3 regions of the Silvimonas sp. JCM 19000 genome follow, and region 1 is predicted to be linked to each of the others. Evidence: predicted binding sites of a transcription regulator. Region 1 holds the regulator's gene; each other region holds the start of a gene.
The links. The regulator HrcA, encoded in region 1, represses chaperone genes, less so after heat shock. The targets are predictions, from matches to a motif close to ATTAGCACTCGNNNNNNNCGAGTGCTAAT.

Region 1 (7,484 bases):
TGAATTGTCGGGCGTGGAATGTCTGATCCGCTGGGAACATCCGGAGCTGGGTCTGATTCCGCCTTCCAGCTTTATTCCCCTGGCCGAAGAAAACGGCTTGATTGTGCCGATCGGCGAATGGGTGCTGCAGGAAGGCTGCCGCATGATGCGTTTGTGGCAAGTGGCCGGCTATCACATTCCCCGTATGGCGATTAATTTGTCGGCGCGGCAATTCCAGCGCGAACAATTGGCTGGGCATGTACGTAATGCGCTGGAATCCTCGGGCATTGCGCCCGAATTGCTCGAGCTGGAAATCACTGAAAGCATGATCATGCAAAACCCGCATCGTGCGGTGGCGGTATTGCAAGAGCTCAAGCGCATGGGCGTGCAATTGGCGATCGACGATTTTGGCACCGGCTATTCATCGCTGAGCAATCTCAAACACTTTCCGCTGGATACGCTCAAGATCGATCGCTCGTTTACCGTCGGCTTGCCCGATGACAGCGATAGTGCCGCCATTACCGAGGCCATCGTGGCCATGGCGCGCAAGCTGCGGCTCAAGGTGGTGGCCGAAGGCGTGGAGACGGTGGAGCAGATGCTGTTCATGCGCCGCGCCGGTGCGCATGCCGTGCAGGGTTATCTGTATGCGCCCGCAATGGACGCCGATAGCCTGCTGCGTTTTCTGTTGCGCGAGGGTTTTGCCGCCGCCACCAGCGGGCTGGGGTAAACTGCCGGGCTATTCACTGAATCGCCGGACCCGCAGTCATGCAGAACAAAGTCGTCATCCATGGTTTTCACGCCGTAGGCACCCGCCTCAAACGCTTTCCCGATAGCGTGATCGAGCTTTATCTCAACAGCACCCGCATGGACCAACGCGCCAAAGATCTGGCCCGACTGGCTGAAGCGCAAGGCTGCAAGGTGTTGCTGGTGGATGCGGCGCGGCTGGATGGCTTGACCCACGGTGGCCGCCATCAGGGCGTGGCGGCGCTGATCGACGCGGGCAAATCGTATATCGAAGTGGATGACGTGCTGGAGAACCTCGGTGACGAGCCGCCATTCTTGTTGATCCTGGATGGCATCACCGACCCGCACAATCTGGGCGCTTGCCTGCGCGTGGCCGATGCCATGGGTGTGCATGCGGTGATCGCGCCCAAAGACAAATCGGTGGGCCTGAACGCCACCGTATCGAAAGTGGCTTGCGGTGCTGCCGAGGTGGTGCCGTATGTGATGGTCACCAACCTGGCGCGCACGCTGCGCGATCTGAAAGACCGCGATATCTGGATTGCCGGCACCGCGGGCGAAGCCACCACCGATCTGCATCACTTTAACCACACCGGGCCGCTGGCGTGGGTGATGGGCAGCGAAGGCGAGGGCATGCGTCGTTTGACGCGTGAGCACTGCGATGTGCTGGTCAGTATTCCGATGTTTGGCTCGGTGGAAAGCCTGAATGTTTCGGTAGCCAGCGGCATCGTGCTATCCGAGACGCGCCGTCAACGCACCATGGCTGCCGGCAAGTAAACATAGGGTGGGTCGTGACCCACCTCTTAAAGCCTTCAAGAAGAATGAGGAAGCATGCTCCCCATTTCTCTCGGTGGCTTTGAGTGGTGGGTCGTGACCCACCCTATATCATTTGCGCTTCTTTTTGGTGGCGGGCTTGGCTTTGGGCTGGGGCGTGGACTCGGGTTGCAGATCGTCGTTGGCGTCGTACGCCGTCTTGATTGCATCGGCCAACTGATAAACCACCGTGGCGTATAGCGTGCTGCGGTTGTAGCGCGTCACCACATAAAAGTTGTTAAAGCCGGCGTAATAGTCAGTCACGCCCGCCGTGGTTTCCAGCGCAAACAGCACCGCTTGTTGCTGCGTATCTACTTCAGTAATCGGTTGCACGCCACGCTGCATCAGTTCCGCCATCGTGTAATGCAGGTTGAACTTGTCGGCCAGCAATTCCTGTTCGTCACCCGTCACGTTGACGCCCACATAGCCTTTGCCAGCGCGTTGCCAGCCCGATGCCGCCAGGAAATTGGCGACGCTGGCAATGGCGTCTTCGGGCGTGCCCCAGATATCGCGATGATGATCGCCATTCCAGTCCACCGCGTATTGGCGAAAGCTGGATGGCATGAATTGCGGCATGCCCATTGCGCCCGCGTATGAACCCATAAACGTAAACGGGTCTTGATTCTCTTCGCGCGCTAACAGCAGAAATTGCGTCAGCTGGTCTTTAAAGTAATCGGCCCGGCGCGGGTAGTTAAACGCGATGGTGCTCAGGGCATCCATCACGCGGAAGCTGCCGGTATTGCGGCCGTACAAGGTTTCCACACCGATGATGCTGGTGACGATTTCGGGCGGCACGCCATAACGGTCCTCTACCTCGGCCAGCGTGTCGTGATAACGCCGCATAAAGCGCGCGCCACCAATAATGCGTTGCGGGCTCATAAAGCCATTGCGGAATTCATACCACGGCCGCGACGTTGACGGCTTGTCCAGCACGGCAATGATATTGGGCTTGGGATTGATCTTCTGGAAGACCGCGCTCAATTCATCACGGTTGAAATCCTGGCTGCTGACCAGTTGATCGATATAGGCCTGGACCTCGGGCCGTTGCAGCAATTCATCATCGGCATGTGCGGTGACGGCCAAGGCGGCGAGGGCAGACAGCAAGGCGGTTTTCAGGGTTTTGCAGATCAAAGCGGGGTTCCGGAAAGAAGGACTAACGCGGGTGCACGGGCCCGCGTCGGTGTTATTGGGACAGCGCGCTGCTGAGCAAGCGGGCGGTGACGTCGACGATGGGGATGATGCGTTCATAGGCCATGCGCGTCGGGCCGATGACGCCCAGCGTGCCTATGACTTCGCCATTGGCGTGATATGGCGCGGTGATGATCGAACAATCATCCAGTGGCGCCAGCCCCGATTCGCCGCCGATAAAGATCTTGACGCCTTCGGCACGATTGCCGGCTTCCATCAATTGCAGCAAGGCGGTCTTGCGTTCAAACAATTCAAACAACTGGCGCAGGCGGCCCATATTGGCGGCCAGATCGTCGCTATCCAGCAGATTGCGCTCGCCCGAGATCACCAGGTTTTCGGTATCGCCACTCAATACATCCTGGCTGTACACCACCGCAGTATTCAATAACGCGGCCAGTTCGCCTTTAACGGCACGCACTTCGTTTTCCACCACCTGACGCAGATTGTGCCAGGTGCGGCCGGCGCAATGCGCATTCAGAAAGTTGGCGGCTTCGGATAGCTCAGACTGGCTGAACAGCGTGTTGGTCTGAATGATGCGGTTTTGCACATCGCCATCGCTGGTCACCAGAATCAACAAGACGCGTCGATCCGATAGCGGCAGAAACTCGATATGTTTAAGCAACACATCCTGACGGCGCGGGGTGAGCACCACGCCGGCGAAGTGGGTGAGCTGCGACAGTAATTGCGAGGCAGCGGTGATGGTGCGTTGCGGATTGTCGACCGGCAGTCCATTGCTGAGCGGCTGCAGTTTATCGGCCTGGAGTTGTTGCACCGACAACAACGAATCCACAAAAAAGCGATAACCCAGCGACGTGGGGATACGCCCGGCCGAAGTATGTGGGCTGGCCACAAAGCCGAGTTGTTCCAGATCGACCATCACATTGCGGATGGTGGCAGAGCTGATATCCAGGCCGGAATAGTGCGACAGCGCCTTTGAACCAACGGGTTGGCCGTCGGCGATATAACGCTCGACCAGGGTTTTGAGCAGGATTTGTGCGCGATCGCTAAGCATGCGCAGATTCTAATCGTTAACCGCGGCAAACTGAACTACGCATTGCGCTCCACCACGCTTTTGCCGTGCGTGTGCGGCCCTCACCACGTAGGCCGTTGTCCACGTGCCTCGCGGTCGTGCTTGTGGTTAAATGCTGCCGTACTTCACCGGACCCCGACATGCAAAGCCTGTTCAAAACGATCGTACTGGTTGGTCGCTTCAATACGCCCACCCTGGGTGGGCCGTTGCGCCGGCTGGCGGCCACCTTGCAGGAGCTTGGGGTGCGCGTATTAATAGAAAGCGAAGTCGCGGCCGAGCACGGTATTACTGATATTCCGGTGGTCGAACGCATTGCCATCGGCAAGCTGGCCGATCTGGTGGTGGTGCTGGGCGGCGATGGCACCATGCTGGGTGTGGCGCGGCTGGTGGCGCCGTACCGGATTCCCTTGATCGGGGTCAACCAGGGTCGCCTGGGCTTTATGACCGACATTCCGCTCAGTGATATGGAGCGCACCATCAGCGGCATGCTGGCGGGCGCGTTTGTACCGGAAGAACGCATCCTGCTGGAAACCACCGTGCGGCGCGAAGACAAAGAACTGGTGTCGGCGCTGGCGTTCAATGACGTGGTGTTCAGCCGGGGTTCCACTGGCGCGATGATCGAATTTGAAATCTTTATCGATCGCCAGTTTGTCTACAGCCAACGCTCCGACGGTCTGATCGTCTCGACGCCGACCGGCTCCACCGCCTACGCGCTGGCGTCGGGCGGGCCGATACTGCACCCCAGCCTGCCCGCGATCACACTGGTGCCGATCTGTCCGCAGTCGTTGTCCAACCGCCCCATCGTGATCAACGACACCAGCGAAGTCGAATTCCGCCTGACGCGTAATTCAGACGCGCGCGTGTACTTTGATAACCAGAGCGATTGCGAGCTGCACGAAGCCGATCGCGTGATCATCCGCCGCCATCGCAACACGCTGCGCATTCTGCATCCGGTTGGCTACAACTATTACGACATGTTGCGTGACAAGTTGCACTGGGGCCAAAAGCTCAACTGATCTGACCAGACCGATGCTGCTATCTCTGAATCTCAAGAATTTTGTAATCGTCGACAAACTCGCGCTCGAATTCGGCTCCGGCCTGAGCGTGTTTACCGGCGAAACCGGCGCGGGTAAATCCATCGTGATGGATGCGCTCGGCCTGCTGCTGGGCGATCGTGCCGATGCCGCGCTGGTGCGGCATGGTGAAGACAAAGCCGATCTGCTGGCCGAATTTGATTTGTCCGAGCGGCCGCAAGCGCGCGCCTGGCTGAACGAAAACGAACTGGCGGGCGACGACGCGCAACACGCCATCATCCGCCGTACCCTGGATAGTCAGGGCAAAAGCCGCGCCTTTATCAATGGCACGCCCGCCACGTTGGCGCAGCTGAAAGGCCTGGGCGAAATGCTGGTGGATATCCACGGCCAGCACGCGCATCAACAATTGCTGCGTCCGGAAAACCAGCGCGATCTGCTCGACCATTTTGCCGGGGCGACGGCGCAGGCGGGCAAGGTGCAACAGCAATGGGCGCACTGGCGCACGCTGCAAGACGAGTTGGCGGCCGCGCAACGCGATGCCTCGACGTTTGAAGCCGAGCGCGAACGACTGAGTTTCCAGATTGAAGAAGTGTCCGGCCTGGCGCTGTCCGATAACGAATGGCCCGAGCTGCAAGCCGAACACAAACGGTTGCAGCACGCAGCCAGCCTGATCGATGGCGTACAGCTGGCGCTGACCACGCTGGCCGATGGCGACGAGAACTGCCAAAGCTGGCTGGGCAGCACCGCGCACAAATTGCAAGGCCTCGGCGATTACGACGAGCAACTGCTGCCGTCCTTGCAATTGCTCGAAGGCGTGGAGGCGCAACTGGCCGAAGCGGTGAGCGAATTGCGTCGCTATGCCGATCATCTCGAACTTGATCCGACCCGGCTGGAAGAGGTTGAAAGTCGCCTCGACGCCATCTGGCGCATGGCGCGCAAATATCGCACCGAGCCAGAACAACTGCCGCTGTTGCTGCAAGGCTGGCAGGATCGCCTCGAAGCGTTGGGCGGGAGCGAAGGTCTGGCGCGTCTGCAGCAGGCGGAAAAAGCCGCGGGCGAACTGTGGCAGAAAGAAGCCGCCGTGCTGAGCAAGTTGCGCCAGCAGCATGCGGGCAAACTGGCGCAGGCAGTGACCAAAGAAATGAAGCCGTTGGCGCTGGCCGATAGCCGTTTCGAGATCGAACTCGAGGCGGCCGCACCCGGCCCGCACGGCGCGGAAAGTGTCGATTTCCGCGTGGCGCACGCCAATACCCCGGCGCGGCCTATGGGCAAGATTGTGTCGGGGGGTGAGTTATCGCGGATCAGTCTGGCCATCCAGGTCATCGTCAGCGAATTGTCCGGGGTGGGCACGCTGGTGTTTGATGAGGTGGATGTGGGCATCGGCGGGCGCGTGGCCGAGATTGTTGGCCGCATGCTGGCCGATCTGGCGCAACAACGCCAGGTGCTGTGTATCACCCATTTGCCGCAAGTGGCCGCGTGTGGCCAGCATCATTATCAGGTGAGCAAAGCGCGCGCCGGGGCGGGCATGATCAGCCAGGTGCACGCGCTCGATAACGATGCCCGCGTCGAAGAAATCGCGCGCATGCTGGGCGGCGTCGAAATCACCGAGACCACGCGGCGGCACGCGGCCGAGTTGCTGGGCCATGCCTGAAGATCCGCAACTGCAAACCACTGCCGCGCCGGTCTGGACGGCAGCGGACGAAGCGTTTATGCGCATGGCGCTGGACGAGGCCGCACAAGCGCAAGCCTTGGGCGAAGTACCCGTCGGCGCGGTGCTGGTGTACCAAGGCCAGGTGATCGGCCGTGGCCACAATCAACCTATCAGCGGACATGACCCGAGCGCGCACGCCGAGATGCTGGCCGTGCGTGCGGCCGCCAACCACCAGCAAAACTATCGGCTACCCGGTTGCGAGCTGTATGTGACGCTGGAGCCCTGCATCATGTGCGCCGGTGCCATGATGCATGCGCGGATTGCGCGCGTGGTTTACGCCACCCGCGACCCGAAAACCGGCGCAGCGGGCAGCGTGATCAACCCCTTTCTTGATCGCCGTCTGAACCACCACACCGAGGTGCAGGGCGGCCTGTTGGCAGACGAAGCCGCGGCCCAGCTCAAAGCCTTCTTTGCCGAACGCCGCCGCGCACAAAAATCCGCCCGCAATCCAGCGCCTTAGGCTGGTCATCGCCCGTGGCGCCTGGCGCGGCGCGCTTGCTGCATTTGTCCGGTGTTGCTGTTTTGTTGCGCTCGGCCGTGTCCGTTGACTGACTTATGCCACCTGCATGCTAAAGTGACTCGCGCTGCAAGGTGCGCTCAGCCCTTGCTGCCCAACACAATACAAAAAACAGTACGCCGTCCCCCGGACAGGCTGCATCCGGTCGACTGCGCGCAGACGTGGTAAGCCAGAAAACAAACCGATAGAGGATTCGATATGAAACGCTTTGTGCTGCTCCCGCTGGCACTGCTGGCGGCTGCCTATGCGCACGCCGCAGATACGGTGGTGTTCCAGGATGATTTCGAGAAAGACCTGTCGCAATGGGTGGGCCAGAATGGCGATGGCTCAACGCCTATACACGCCACCCTGGTGGATGACCCGCTCAAGCCTGGCAATAAAGTGCTGCGCTTTGATCGCAAAGTGTTCGGCGGCGACGCTTTCAGCAAACAAGGTTTTCCGGCCGGCGCATCGTATACGCTGACCTTTGAT
Region 2 (7,484 bases), on a different contig from region 1:
CCGTTACGGCAAGTTTATCGGTTGCGCCAACTACCCGAAGTGCAAGCACATCGAGCCGTTGGAAAAACCGAAAGACACTGGCGTGGAATGTCCGGTGTGCAACAAAGGCACGTTGACCGAAAAGAAAAGCCGCTACGGCAAGCTGTTCTATTCGTGCTCAACCTACCCCAAGTGCACATATGCAACATGGAATCCGCCCATCGCCGAGACCTGCCCGAAATGCCAGTGGCCGGTGCTGACGCTCAAGACCACCAAGCGTCGCGGCCTGGAAAAAGTGTGCCCGCAGAAGGAATGTGGCTACGCCGAACAGGTTTCTCCGCCGGACGCGAATTGACGCGGTAATTTTTACCCGCCAGACTCGCACCATCGAAATACGGATTAATACAAACGGCACCCTTATCCGGGTGCCGTTTTTATCCAGGTACGCAGATGGTCAAACCAGAATGGCTGGATGTGGATCCCCCCGGGCTGATGCTGGAGCGCGACGCCGGACTGTATCAGGCGTACTTCAACGCATTTGATCGGGTAGTGGGCCAACTCCTGGCCAACGAAGAGGGCGGCGGCATGACCGGCGCCCTTGCCGCTTTAGCCGACGTGACCCGCGCCAGCGTGGTCAGCTTGTATCTCAATACCCCCGACCGTAGCCGCCACGCCCGCTTGATGGCGGTGTGGCGTGATCAAGCCTGTCGCATTGCCGCTAGCACGCCGGAACACCTGCGCGTGATCGATTACCGCAGCTACGCGCTGATGGCCGATACGCTCACGGTAGGGATGGTGCTGAACAAATCGCTGCTCGAACTGCCCCTGGCCGAACAAATGTGGCTGGCGCAACTGGGCGCGCGCCGCTTGCTGTGTATTCCGCTGCTTGATCGCGGCGAGATGTTCGGCTTTTTGTGTTTCCTCGACGAAGACGAGCGCCGCGAGCGCAGCCGCGAAGAACTGCATTTGTTGTCGATGCTGGGCAATCATGTGGCGCAAGCGCTGGTGCGTTTGCGTACTGAAGATGCCCTGGTCGCCAACCAGCAACGCCTGCGCGCCCTGGTCGGTGCCACCGAGGACATGGTGTTCGAGCTGATGCCCGACGCCACCATCGGCCAGGTCTGGTCCAGTCATCCGGCCTTGCCGTCGCCCGACGCGCTGGCCGGCAAAATCCTGTTTGATGTTTTCCCCGCCGCGATGGCTGGCGAGCTGGAACGTGCGCTGACCATGGCGCTATCCACCCGCCGCACCCAGCAATGCAACTGTACGGTGCCCGGCATGACCGGGCCGGTCCATCTGTTGCTGCGCTTGCAGCCGGTGACGCTGGGCGAAGCGCGGGTGGTGGTGCTGGCGCACGACGTAACGACGCTGATGCGTGAGAGCGCCCAGCGCAAAGCCATGGCCGACACGCTGAATCTGCTGGAAGAAGCCGTGGTCGATCTCAGCCCGTGCGGCGATTTGCTGGATACCTCTCCGGCATGGGCGCGCTTGCGTGGCATGGATAGCCGCTTGCTGGCGGGCGAAATCGGCAAATCGTTGCATACCTGGATTTTTCCGGAAGACTCTGCCCGCGTGGCGGTGGCACTGCAGAAGTTGTCTGCGAGCGCGGATGTCACGCATATCCGTTTCCGGCTGGTACAAGCCTGCGGTGATCTGCTCTGGGTGGAGGCGCGGCTGATTGCCCAGCGCGATCATGCGGGCGTGTTGGAAGGGCTGCGCGGGGTATTGCGCGATGTGACCGTGGCGCATATGAACGAGCAGCACATTACGCAACTGGCGTTGTATGACGGTCTGACCCGACTGCCCAATCGCTTGATGCTGGATGAACAGCTGCACCAGGCCATCGAACGGGCGCGCCGCGACAACACCAAAGTGGCACTGGGTTTTCTGGATCTGGATCACTTCAAGCAAATCAACGACGCCTTTGGCCATCGCACCGGCGACCAGTTGCTGTGCGGCGTGGCCAAACAGCTGAAAGAAGCGCTGCGTGAGCAAGATACGCTGGCGCGTTGGGGCGGCGATGAGTTTGTAGTGCTGATTCCCGATCTGCCCGATACCGGCCATCTTAAAGAAATTACCGAACGTATCCGCAACACTGCACGCCAGGGCATGGCGCTGGAAGGGCTGGAAGCGCGCCCGACCATCAGTGCCGGTTTCGCGGTCTTTCCCGACAACGCCACGTCGGGCGAAGAATTGCTGTCGGCGGCCGACCACACCATGTATCACGCCAAGCACGCGGGCCGGAACAACGTGTGTTTCTACGGCGATATCCTGCATCTGAAGTCGATCGGGCGGGAACATGTCGCCATCCAGGCGCGCTTGTCCGACGCCATCCGCCATGGCGCCTTGCAGGTGTTTTACCAGCCTATCGTGAGCGCCCGCACGGGCGAGGTGTATGCGGTTGAGGCTTTGGCGCGCTGGAAAGACGGCAATGGCTGGATCAGCCCCGAGCTGTTTATTCCGATGGCGGAAAAGGTCGGCCTGATTCAGGAATTGTCCAGCGTGGTGGCCGAGCAAGCATTTGCCCAGCTACGCATCTGGCGCAATCACGGCCTATCGCAAAAGCTGATGCTCAATGTGTCGCGCACGCAGCTGTTTACCCCACAATTTGTCAGCGGCCTGATCGAGCGGCTAAACCAGCATCGCTTGCGCCCGGAAGACGTGATTATCGAAATCACCGAATCGGTGGCACTGACGGATTACGCGCGTCAGGTCAAACATCTGCGCCAGTTGATGGCGGCGGGGTTCCAGTTGGCGATTGATGATTTCGGCACGGGCTATTCGTCGCTGTCGCAATTGCATGACATGCCAGCCAGCGTGATCAAGGTGGATGTCTCCTTCGCCCAGCGACTGGACACCGACGCGGGCCGCCGCGTGATGCAGGCCATCGTGCAACTGGCGCAGGGACTGCAGCTCAAGATCATCGTCGAAGGCGTGGAAAGCCTGGAAGTCAGCCATTTTCTGCGCGATCTGGGCGTGGATTTCTTGCAAGGCTTTCACTTCAGCGAACCCGTACCCGCTGGCGTCGCCGAACTGTGGATGCGCTTGGGGCTCGCCAACAAGGCATAGGGTGGGTCATGACCCACCATTCAAAGCCGCCGATGCGCACCTCGCTGGTCGAAGTTTTCGCTTTGCCTGGCGTCCTGGACTCACAAAGCAAAGCCATTTGATGAGAGTCGTCTGGTATCTAATCTCTTGATGGCTTTGCCAGGTGGGTCACGACCCACCCTATAACTGCTCGGATTAGCCAGGCATAGGGTGGGTCATGACCCACCATTCAAAGCCGCCGATGCGCACCTCGCTGGTCGAAGTTTTCGCTTTGCCTGGCGTCCTTGACTCACAAAGCAAAGCCATTTGATGAGAGTCGTCTGGTATCAAATCTCTTGATGGCTTTGCCAGGTGGGTCACGACCCACCCTATAACTGCTCGGATTAGCCAGGCATAGGGTGGGTCATGACCCACCATTCAAGGCCGCCGCTGCGCACATCGCTGGTCGAAGTTTCCGCTTTGCCCGGCGTCCTTGACTCACAAAGCAAAGCCATTCGATGCGAATCGTCTGGTATCAAATCTCTTGATGACTTTGCTTGGTGGGTCACGACCCACCCTATGCATGGTGGATAAATCGCCGGTAGGGTGCGTTACCCGAAGGGCAACGCACATTTCGGGGCCAACGGCCCCGTACGGGGCCAACCCAGCATCCATGGCATACCCCAACGGTCCCCGACCCCAAACGCAAACAAAAAAAAAGGCCTTCCGAAGAAGGCCTTTTTCCATGGTGTTGCCAGAGAAGCCGGACTTAGAAGTCCATGCCGCCCATGCCACCCATACCGCCGCCGCCCGGCATGGCCGGAGCGTCGTCTTTCGGCAGCTCAGCCACCATTGCGTCGGTGGTCAGCAGCAGACCAGCGATCGATGCAGCGTGTTGCAGTGCCGAACGCGTTACCTTGGCCGGATCCAGCACGCCGATGGCAACCAGATCACCGTATTCGCCGGTAGCGGCGTTGTAACCGAAGTTACCGGTGCCTTCCACCACGCGGTTAACCACCACGCTCGGCTCGTCGCCAGCGTTGGCCACGATCTGACGCAGCGGTGCTTCGATGGCTTTCAGCACGATCTTGATACCAGCGTCTTGATCGGCGTTCAGGCCCTTCAGCTCGCCCAGGTTGGCACGGGCACGCAGCAGCGCAACACCGCCGCCAGGCACAATGCCTTCTTCCACTGCAGCACGGGTGGCGTGCAGGGCATCTTCAACGCGGGCTTTCTTCTCTTTCATTTCGACTTCAGTCGCAGCGCCAACCTTGATCACTGCAACGCCGCCGGCCAGCTTGGCCACGCGTTCTTGCAGTTTTTCACGGTCGTAATCGCTGCTGGCTTCTTCGATCTGGCTACGGATCTGGCCAACGCGGGCCTTGATCGTGTCTTCCGAACCTGCGCCGTCGATGATGGTGGTGTTTTCTTTACCCACTTCGATGCGCTTGGCCTGGCCCAGCTCAGCCAGCGTGGTCTTCTCGAGCGTCAGACCCACTTCTTCAGCGATCACGGTACCGCCAGTCAGGATGGCGATATCTTCCAGCATGGCTTTACGACGATCACCAAAGCCCGGTGCCTTGACAGCAACAGTCTTCAGAATGCCGCGGATGTTGTTGACCACCAGGGTAGCCAGCGCTTCGCCATCGACATCTTCAGCGATGATCAGCAGCGGGCGGCCCGACTTGGCCACTTGTTCCAGCACCGGCAGCAGATCACGGATGTTGCTGATTTTCTTGTCGAACAGCAGCACAAACGGATTGTCCAGCAGGGCAATCTGTTTTTCCGGGTTGTTGATGAAGTACGGGCTCAGGTAGCCGCGGTCGAATTGCATACCTTCAACCACTGCCAGTTCGTCTTCGAGGCCGGAACCGTCTTCAATGGTGATGACGCCTTCCTTGCCCACTTTGTCCATTGCTTCAGCAATCTTGGCGCCGACGATTTCGTCGCTGTTGGCCGAGATGGAACCGACTTGCGCGATTTCCTTGCTGGTGGTGGTCGGCTTGGCAATCTTCTTCAGTTCTTCAACCAGAGCGATCACAGCCTTGTCGATACCGCGCTTCAGATCGGTCGGGTTGAAACCGGCGGCCACGTACTTCAGGCCTTCGTTAACAATGCCTTGCGCCAGCACGGTGGCGGTGGTGGTGCCATCGCCTGCGATATCGGAAGTCTTGGAGGCAACTTCTTTAACCAGTTGCGCGCCCATGTTTTCGAACTTGTCTTTCAGTTCGATTTCTTTAGCTACCGACACACCGTCTTTGGTGATGGTCGGGGCGCCAAAGCTGCGCTCCAGCACCACGTTACGGCCTTTCGGGCCCAGCGTTACCTTGACTGCATCGGCGAGGATGTTTACGCCAGCGACCATGCGCGAACGCGCGGAATCACCAAACTTGACTTCTTTAGCTGCCATTATTTATTACTCCTGCAAATCTGGAAGGGAATAGCGGGGTACTACGCGACTGCCACGGCGGGCAATCAGCCTTCGAGTACACCGAAGATGTCTTCTTCGCGAACAACCAGCAGTTCTTCGCCATCAACCTTGACGGTCTGGCCGCTGTATTTGCCGAGGATGACCTTATCGCCAACCTTCACCGACAGTTCACGCACAGAACCGTTGTCCAGCACTTTGCCAGTGCCGATCGCGATAACCTCGCCCAGATCAGGCTTCTCGGCCGCAGCGCCCGGCAACACGATACCGGATGCGGTTTTTTCTTCGGCTTCTACACGCTTGATCACAACGCGGTCATGCAAAGGACGGATCTTCATCGTTCACTCTCCTGTTCAGAAATCCTGAGGCCATGAAATGTTAGAAGGGGCCTGCAAGGCCCCGTTAGCACTCCCGACTAACGAGTGCCAATAATAGTGATGGACTGTAACCTTTTCAAGGCCGGAAAGCGTTTTAGTGCGAGGCGGTAGGGGCGGCGGGAGCGAATACCGTGGCAACGGCCGGGCTCTACCGGATGGCCGAGGCCGTTTCAAAATTAATCAGGGCATAGTACGGCTGCCTTGATGTGTGGCCCGGCGGCTCGGGCCACAGCGGTGCCAATGGGTTGCGGGCTGGTGCAGCAGCGGGATGCTGGCGCTCGATCTCGCTGACCGCCGCGCAAACAAAAAGGCGGACCGCAGCGGTCCGCCTTTGTGGTATCCAGGGGCACTGGTTTATTGCGCCGCCACGCTTTGCACCGCCTCAATAATCACCTTGGCCACTTCTTCCGGATGCGACTGCTGCGGCACATGGCTCGACGGCAGGGTGGTGGTCTTTGCATTCAGCTTTTTGGCGTAATCGCGTTCCAGGTCTGGCTGGATCATGCGGTCGTTGGACGACACGATGTACCAGTTGGGGCGGGTGCTCCAGGCGGCGGCGGTGACTTTTTCGCCAAACGCTTTGGCGGCGATCGGGCCTTGGGTGGCGGCCATCACGTCGGTGCGGCTACGCGGCAGATCCTGGGCAAAGTAGTTGGCCACGCCGTCGGCCGACAGCGACAGATAACCGCTGGCATCGGCTTGCAGATGCTTGATGCCTTCCGGCACCGGGTATTGTTTGCCTTGGTCAGCGGTGGATTGGCCGGCGTCCGGGGCGAAGGCGGCGACGTAGACCAGCGCGGCTACTTTCGGGTCGTTACCGGCCTGGGTGATGACGGTGCCGCCCCAGGAATGGCCCACCAGCACCACGCGGCCGGGGGCGTTGGCGATGGCGCGTTGGGCGGCGGTGACGTCGCCTTGCAGTGAGTCCAGGCTGTTTTGCACCGCGGTCACCTTGATGCCTTTGGCTTGCAGATAAGGGATCACGTGGGACCAATCCGAGCCATCGGCAAATGCGCCGTGTACGATCACGACGGTGGGGGTTTCAGCGGCATGGGCAACGCCAGCAGAGAGGGCAAAAGTGGCAACAGCAGCGGCAATCAGTTTACGAGCAGTCATGATCAATCTCCGAGGTATGGGTTGGTTTGCAGCACAGGACCAAGTATCCGCAGCACGCGGGTGGGCGAACATCGGTCGGATATCCGATGCAGCCCGGCCGCGCGCCATGACCCGGGCGGACTAGATGCAGTCGATCACCTTTGAACCTGCCGCGCTGATCCCGGCGCGCGATGCCATTGCTGCCATCGCGTTTATCGGCGACCTCAGCATGGGCCGCGCCACCGACCAGTCACCCCGTACGGCGTGGCTGGCGATGGCGTTAGCGCGGGTGGCGGGCTGCACCGAAGACGAAATCGTCGCGGTAGAGATTGCCGCCTTGTTGCGCTGGTCCGGCTGCACCGCCAACGCAGCGGGCTTTGAACGCATCCTGGGCGATGACGTGGCCGGGCGCGAAGCGATGATGGCGCTGACCTTGCCCGCGCTGACTGCCGCCGCACAAAGCCAGATGCCCGAGATGGCGCAAATCCATTGCGAAGTCGCCGGTGATATCGCACGCATGCTCGACCTCGGTCCCCTGATCGAAACCGCCTTGCGCCACACCTTTGAGCGTTACGACG
Region 3 (7,484 bases), on a different contig from region 1:
GTGATGCATATCGAAAACGCCGGGCAATCAGCGTATCCGGGCGGCTGGACTGATTACGCGGCGCGCGCCTCGTACGACGGCGTGGAGTGGTTTACCGTGCCCACCAGTTATGAAAATGGCGTGCTGACCATCCGCCATCAGCCGCAACGCGATTCGGTGTATTACGCCTACTTTGAGCCGTATTCGTTTGAGCGCCATCTGCAAACGCTGGGCCATGCGCAAGTGACCGGCGAAGCCGTGGTGCAAGAGCTGGGCCAGACCGTGGATGGCCGTCCGCTGGACCTGCTGCGCGTGGGTACGCCCGCTGCGGGCAAGAAAAAAATCTGGATCATCGCGCGCCAGCATCCGGGCGAGACCATGGCCGAGTGGTTTGCCGAAGGTCTGGTCAGCGCCCTGCTGGATCCGCATCATGCCGTCGCGCGCAAATTGCTGACCGAAGCGGTGTTCTACATCGTGCCCAATATGAATCCGGACGGCAGTGTACGCGGCAATCTGCGCACCAATGCAGCGGGCACCAACCTCAACCGTGCCTGGTTTGCCCCCAGCATCGAAACCAGCCCCGAGGTACTGCTGGTGCGCAATGCCATGGAACAGACCGGCGTGGATGCCTTCCTCGATGTGCATGGCGACGAATCGATTCCGCATAACTTTGTGGCGGGTTGTCAGGACAATCCTTCGTTCTCGGAACGCCAACGCGCGCTGAGCGCCACCTTCAAAGCCGCCTGGCTTGCTGCCAGCCCGGACTTCCAGGTCGAGCACGGTTATGGCGACGGCCGCTTTGGCCCGGAAACGCTGACCATGGCCACCAACTGGGTGGGCGATCGCTTTGATTGCCTGGCGTTCACCATCGAGATGCCGTTTAAAGACACCGCCAACCTGCCGGTGCCTGATGTGGGCTGGAATGGCGAACGCAGCGCACAGTTTGGCGTATCGGTGCTGACGCCGCTGCTGGCGGTGGTGCGCGATCTACGCTGAGTTTGATCGACACCGTGGCGCCGGGCTTGCTGCCGAGCGCCAGTTTGCCCGGCCTGCGGAGTGCTTCCGCCGCCGGGCTTTTTGTTGCGTGTGAGCGCTTAAGCTGATGCTCGTTATCGGCATTTAAGGTGGGGAGCGGACGAGATGCAGATGGATGCGTTGGCACGCTTTGCGGCGGCCTTGGTCGCGAAACCGGTGGCCGTCGCGCCCTTGGTCGAGGGCTTTTATGCACGGCTGTATCTCGCTAGCGCGACCGATGGCCCCGTGTGCGTGCTCAAGGTATTCAAGCAGCGCGGTCATCGCCAGGCCGAGATCGACGCACTGGCGCGCTTGGCTGCTTGCTCGGTGGCGCCATTGCCCGGCGTCATCGGACAGGGTTCGGTCGAAACGCATGAGGTGTTGGCATTGAGCTGGCTGCCCGGCATTAACCCGGACCAGTTGACTGAGCCCACCGCGCGCATCCGCTTTAACGCCGACGCGACTGCGGCGTTAGCGCAATGGCATGGGCAATCAGCCACTTATTTTGAGGACGTGGATGGCGCGCGCTATGCCACCTTTACGGATGCGTATGCCGCGTTTGTGGCGGCGCGGCAGGCGTGGCTGGCCGCACATCCGGAAAAAACGGCAGCTTGGTTGGCCGCTGCGGTGGCCCACGCCTGGCGGCGAGCTCGGCCGTTGCTGGATGCGCTGGCCGACGATACCCCCAGCCTGATTCATGACGATCCGCATCCGGGTAATTTTCTGGCCGATGCCCAGACTGGCGCATTAACGGCAGTGCTGGACCCGGGCCGTAGCCGCTTTAGCCATCGTGAGCTGGATGTGTTTCATCTGGCCGATGGCGGGCCGCAGCTGGGTCTATACGACGCTTATCTGGCGAGCTATCCCCTGCACGCGGGCTATGCGACGCGGCGGCTGTTATTCAGCGTGCTGGACGATGTCTGGCATATCGAGCGCGCAGACTGGTTTGATGAAGCGTGGATGCAGCGCAAGCTGGGCGCGCTGGATGCCGCATTAACCGCGGCTGGCCGGTGACAATAGTGCGGGGCCGGGCGGCGACTGGCGTGTGCTGATGCGGCCGCGGGCCGCTCAGGCCAGGATAGAGAGCGAAACGCGATCCGGCAGGTCATCCGCGCGACGACCCTGGCGGCGGCGATCTTGCCCGGCGCGCGTATTCAGCGGCGTGGTCACCTGCTCTTGCCGCCGTGATTGCTTCAGGCGGCGGTCTTCACCTCTGCGGCGCTCTTCGCCGTTCCAGGCCGGAGCGGGAGGCTGTGCATAGGCGGCTCGCACGTTCTGGGGACGATAAGGCGTGCGCACGCTGCCCCCGGTGCTATCGGCAATCGCCGAGGCGCCCAGCGTGCCCGTTTGAGTCGGGACCGGAGTAACAATATCCATACGCGTTCTTCCTTTTAGATCGGGTTGCTTACCTTCTCTATCGGAGGCTGGTCCAACAACTTGAGTAGATTACGAAAAAATAAGAACTTTTCTGACACTACTCCATATTCACTCGTAAAAAAAGGCACCCGAGGGTGCCCTTTTCTTACCACTTTGCATACGCTCAGGCGTCAGCCGGTTCCAGCGCCACTTTCATTTTTTGTAGCGCTTTGGCTTCGATCTGGCGAATACGCTCGGCCGAAACCTTAAATTCGGCGGCCAGTTCGTGCAGCGTGGTGCTGCCATCGTCACCCAACCAGCGGGCTTCGATAATGCGACGGCTGCGCGGATCCAGCGAATCCAGCGCGTGCAGAATGCCGTCGGATTGCAGCGTGTCGTAGGCGCGGCGTTCCAGCTGCTGGGTCGGTTCGTTATCCGAATCGGCCAGCCAGTCGATCGGCGCGTAGCCATCGTCATCGCTGTCATCGGCCATCAACGCAATATCCTGGCCGCTCATGCGCGTTTCCATTTCCAGCACTTCTTCCGGCTTGACCCCCAGATCATCGGCAATTTCTTTGGCCTGAGCGTGGGTCAGCGCGGCAAAGCCGGCCTTCATGGAACGCAGATTAAAAAACAGTTTGCGCTGCGCTTTGGTGGTAGCAATCCGCACCAGGCGCCAGTTGCGCAGTATGTATTCGTGGATTTCCGCTTTGATCCAGTGCACGGCAAACGAGTACAAGCGTACGCCGCGAGTGGGTTCAAAGCGTTTGACCGCTTTCATCAAGCCGATGTTGCCTTCCTGGATCAGGTCGGCTTGTGGCAGTCCGTAACCTGCGTAACCCCGAGCGATCGAGACCACCACACGCAGATGGGACAACACCAGCTGGCCGGCGGCTTCAAGATCATTCTCATGGGCGTAGCGGGTTGCCAGATCCACCTCTTGCTCGTGGGTCAGCATCGGTACGGCATTGACGCGCTGTACGTAGCTTTCAATGCTGTCGCCACCAGTGATAACGGGCAGTGCAACGCTATGGGCCATGTGATTCTCCTGTCTTTATCGGCGTCGTTTCAAACGACGACGCTGGATATTAGCACTCCGAACCTCAGAGTGCTAACCGAACTAAAAAGTTCAGTCGTGAATTCAAGCACACGAAACCCTATGTTGCACGGCAATATTTTTTATACAGGCGATAGCTATCAACTACCACATGCCCCGAATATAACCCTTTGTTTATCAGGGTTTTATCAGGCAACTACCGAAATTGACGTAGATGTCGGCTGACAGCGATCAGCGCGCCGACCAGGCAAAGCACCGTGGTCACCGCCAGCGTAATCGCCGCCAGCAGCCAATCCGGGCGCGCCAATGCAAAGGGTTGACCGTAGCTTTGCGCCAGTGCCAGCACCGATGGATTGAGCCAGCTGCGTGCACCTGCCACGATGCCGCACGCCAGTAGACCGCCCAATATGCCCTGCAGTGCGGCAAAGTAGACGAACGGTCTACGAATAAAAGCATCGGTGGCACCAATCAACTTGGCGACTTCGATCTCATCCCTACGGATGACGATCTGCAGACGGATGGCGTTGCCGGTAATCAGCACCAGCGCCACGGCCAGCAGCACGACCACCACCTGCAACAGTGCCATGCCTGCAGCGATCAGTTGTTGCAGCTGATGCGCCCACGCCGAATCCAGTTGCACTTGCTCCACCGCCGACTGCGTGGTCAGTTCGTTCTTGAGTGCTTCAAGCTGCTCGGCGGGCACGTCGGTGCGCGCGGTCAATACAAAAGCATCGGGCAGCGGGTTATCAGTCAGGCCAGCCAGCAGATCGGTGCCGCCCAGGCCAGCCTGCATCTGCTTCAGCGCCTCGTCTTTGCCGACAAAACGGCTGGCCGACAAGCGCGGATCGGTTTTGAGCTTTTGTTTGAGCGCTTCGATTTCTGGCGTGCCCGCGCTGACGCGCAGATAAACCGAGAGCTGCGGCTCCACCGGCAAACGCGCGGTGACGCTTTGTGCGCTCGCTATCAATAAATAGAAGCCAAGCGGAAACGCCGCCGCAATCCCGATCACCAGCAGATTAAGCAAGCTGGTAAACGGTGCCCGCAGCATGGCGCCCAAGGTGCGACTCAGCGCAATCAGATTCAGTCGTATCCAGTGTTTCATCGTGGGCTCACGCGGTGAACTGGCCGTTTTTAAGGCGCAGGATACGGCGACCGTAGTCGGCCATCAGGTTTTCATCGTGCGCCGAGATCACCAGCGTCACGCCCACCTGGTGGAAGGATTTGAACAGCTGCAGGATGTCCTGGGCGTAATCGCGATCCAGGTTGGCAGTGGGTTCATCGGCCAGCAAGATGGACGGCCGGTGTACTACGGCGCGCGCAATGCACAGCCGTTGTTGCTCGCCGCCCGACAGGCTGACCGGATTGAGCTTGTCTTTGCCGCTTAGCCCCACCTTGTCCAGCGCGGCCAGCACCCGGCGATGCCCTTCCTGATGGCCAAAGCCGATGATATCGAGCGGCAGCCGCACGTTGTCGTACACGCTGCGATCAAACAGGATTTTGTGATCCTGAAAAATCAGCCCGATATGACGGCGCACATACGGTAAAGACGCGCGGCGCATGCGCGCCAGATTCTGGTTGTTGACCAGCACCGAGCCCGCTGTGGGGCGTTCGATGCCGGCAATCAGCTTCAGCAACGTGGATTTGCCCGCGCCCGAATGGCCCGCCAGGAAGACCAGTTCGCCGTCCTGGATTTCAAAACTCAGTTGTTTGATGGCATCAAAGCCACCCGGATAACGCTTGGTGACCTGCTGAAACTGGATCATCGGCTGTCCGTGCAAGGTGATCGGAACGGGGCGCTGGTCGATATCCAACCGGGTTTATTCAAACAGCGCGTCCACATAATCTTTGGCGGTAAACGGGCGCAAATCATCAATGGTTTCGCCCACGCCCACGAAACGTACCGGCACCGGGCGTTGCTTGGCAATAGCTGCAATCACGCCGCCTTTGGCCGTGCCATCCAGCTTGGTCAGCACCAGACCGGTCAGGCCCAACGCATCGTCAAACGCCTTGACCTGGCTAACCGCGTTCTGGCCGGTGTTGGCGTCCAGCACCAGCATCACTTCGTGCGGTGCGGTGGGGTCAGCCTTTTGCACCACGCGTTTAACCTTGCGGATTTCATCCATCAAATGCAGCTGTGTGGGCAAACGGCCTGCGGTATCCACAATGATGACGTCCACTTTGCGCGCCTTGGCGGCGTTGACGGCATCAAACGCCACGGCGGCGGCATCGCCCGATTCTTGCGCAATCACCTGCACACCATTGCGCTCGCCCCACACCACCAGCTGCTCGCGCGCGGCGGCACGGAAGGTATCGCCTGCGGCCAGCAACACGCTCAGACCCTGGCTTTGATAATACTTGGCCAGTTTGCCGATGCTGGTGGTTTTGCCCGCGCCGTTAACGCCCGCCACCATCAGCACAAACGGCTTGGGACTGTTGGCGTCGATCACCAGCGGGTTTTCCAGCGGCTGGATCAGCTCCAGCAGCGCTTCTTTCAGCGCCACGCGCAGTTCGGACGCATCTTTAAGACCGCGCAGCGACACGCGATTGCGCACGTCTTTCAGCAACTGCGTGGTGGCGTCGACGCCCATATCGGCGGTCAGCAGCACCGTTTCGAGTTCTTCGTACAAGTCCTCGTCAATCTTGCCGCCGCCAAACAGGCCGGCCAGATTCTTGCCCAGCGTGTCGCGCGTGCGCGCCAGACCGGCTTTCAGCCGTTCGGACCAGCTTAGCTTGGGCTTGTCTTGCGGCTGCGCCACCACCAGCGTCGGCATCTCGCCCACGGCATCGGGCGACGGCATGATCAGCGTCGGTGCGGCTTCGGCCTCGGGCGCAGGCGTTTCGGCCGGCAGCCATTGCACGGGCGCGCCGGGCTCGACCACAGCGGCCACTTCGGGTTCGACCAGCGGTGGCGTTGGCTGCGGGGTGACATCCGCTGCGGGTGCAGCGGGCGTTTCGGGCTTGGGTTTCTTGCGGAAAAAATCGAACATGGGCTTTGCGCTTGTCCTGCAATGGCGGAAAATATCTGATTTGGCGCGATTTTAGCGCGGGGAAGGCATGGCGGCACAGCACAAAAACCAGGTTCGGCTTATTGGCGGCCAATACAAGCGGCGCATCATTCATTTTCCTGACGGAGACGGCCTACGTCCCACGCCGGATCGGGTGCGCGAAACGTTGTTTAACTGGCTGGGGCAGGATCTGAGCGGGCTGGATTGCCTGGATTTGTTTGCCGGCAGCGGTGCGCTGGGCTTCGAGGCCGCATCGCGCAATGCGCGGCGCGTGGTGATGATCGAAAAAGCCCGGCCGGTGTATCTGGCGCTGGACAGCAACCGCAAAACCATCGGCATCGAACGTGTTGATCTGTTGCAAGCCGATGCCCTGGCGTGGCTGGGCCGCACCGCTGATCAGTTCGATATCGTGTTTCTGGACCCGCCCTTTGCCACCGATCTGCTGGCGCAGGTGCTGGCGCAGCTGGCCCCGAGGTTAAAGCCGAACGCCGTCGTCTATGCGGAATGCGCCGCGTGGCCCGATCTGGCCGGCTGGACGCTGTCAAAAGAGCTTAAAGCTGGCGCGGTACGCTGCGGCTTGTTGCAGCGGGCGGACAGCACGTCGGGCGATGCGATCTGAACAGCGGCGTATTGCCGTTGTCCCAGCTGTCATAAACATGGGACAATCCGGCCCCGTTTCAAACATCTTGTTTTTGAAGGAAGAATGCCATGGCGCTGATGATCACTGACGAGTGCATCAACTGTGATGTCTGCGAACCCGAATGCCCCAATAGCGCAATCTCGCAAGGTGCCGAGATTTACGAGATTGACCCCAACCTGTGCACCGAGTGCGTCGGCCACTACGACGAGCCGCAATGTCAGCAGGTCTGTCCGGTGGACTGCATTCCGCACAATCCCGATATGAAAGAGAGCAAAGAAGAGCTCTATCAAAAGTACATGATCATTTCGGCGGCTTGATAGCGCGTTCGCAGTCCGCCCTGTCCCTTGGCGGACCAGAAAAAACCGGCACCTTTACGCTGCCGGTTTTTTTACGCGCATCGCTCGCGTTCCCGATCAGGCGGAAGCGGCGCACA

Region 2: a site for HrcA is predicted at 5,836-5,864, ahead of ACYQ1A_RS03905 (co-chaperone GroES). Genes of this name have one in related genera too.
Region 3: a site for HrcA is predicted at 3,437-3,465, ahead of rpoH (RNA polymerase sigma factor RpoH). Genes of this name have one in related genera too.

The regions. Positions count from the first base shown of each region.
Region 1 covers NZ_BAAIHC010000013.1:65,160-72,643, reverse strand. Annotated here, with positions in the region: gene ACYQ1A_RS13075 (bifunctional diguanylate cyclase/phosphodiesterase) at 1-706, shown strand, start outside; gene rlmB (23S rRNA (guanosine(2251)-2'-O)-methyltransferase RlmB) at 745-1,497, shown strand; gene mltB (lytic murein transglycosylase B) at 1,606-2,664, opposite strand; gene hrcA (heat-inducible transcriptional repressor HrcA) at 2,717-3,733, opposite strand; gene ACYQ1A_RS13055 (NAD kinase) at 3,892-4,767, shown strand; gene recN (DNA repair protein RecN) at 4,781-6,436, shown strand; gene tadA (tRNA adenosine(34) deaminase TadA) at 6,429-6,956, shown strand; gene ACYQ1A_RS13040 (glycoside hydrolase family 18 protein) at 7,212-7,484, shown strand, end outside.
Region 2 covers NZ_BAAIHC010000003.1:20,913-28,396, forward strand. Annotated here, with positions in the region: gene topA (type I DNA topoisomerase) at 1-334, shown strand, start outside; gene ACYQ1A_RS03895 (sensor domain-containing phosphodiesterase) at 430-3,048, shown strand; gene groL (chaperonin GroEL) at 3,776-5,416, opposite strand; gene ACYQ1A_RS03905 (co-chaperone GroES) at 5,482-5,772, opposite strand; gene ACYQ1A_RS03910 (alpha/beta fold hydrolase) at 6,166-6,927, opposite strand; gene ACYQ1A_RS03915 (HD domain-containing phosphohydrolase) at 7,052-7,484, shown strand, end outside.
Region 3 covers NZ_BAAIHC010000018.1:45,124-52,607, reverse strand. Annotated here, with positions in the region: gene ACYQ1A_RS15510 (M14 family metallopeptidase) at 1-975, shown strand, start outside; gene ACYQ1A_RS15505 (phosphotransferase) at 1,126-2,007, shown strand; gene ACYQ1A_RS15500 (hypothetical protein) at 2,062-2,370, opposite strand; gene rpoH (RNA polymerase sigma factor RpoH) at 2,534-3,388, opposite strand; gene ftsX (permease-like cell division protein FtsX) at 3,603-4,508, opposite strand; gene ftsE (cell division ATP-binding protein FtsE) at 4,516-5,169, opposite strand; gene ftsY (signal recognition particle-docking protein FtsY) at 5,224-6,393, opposite strand; gene rsmD (16S rRNA (guanine(966)-N(2))-methyltransferase RsmD) at 6,461-7,030, shown strand; gene ACYQ1A_RS15470 (YfhL family 4Fe-4S dicluster ferredoxin) at 7,120-7,368, shown strand; gene ACYQ1A_RS15465 (MFS transporter) at 7,465-7,484, opposite strand, start outside.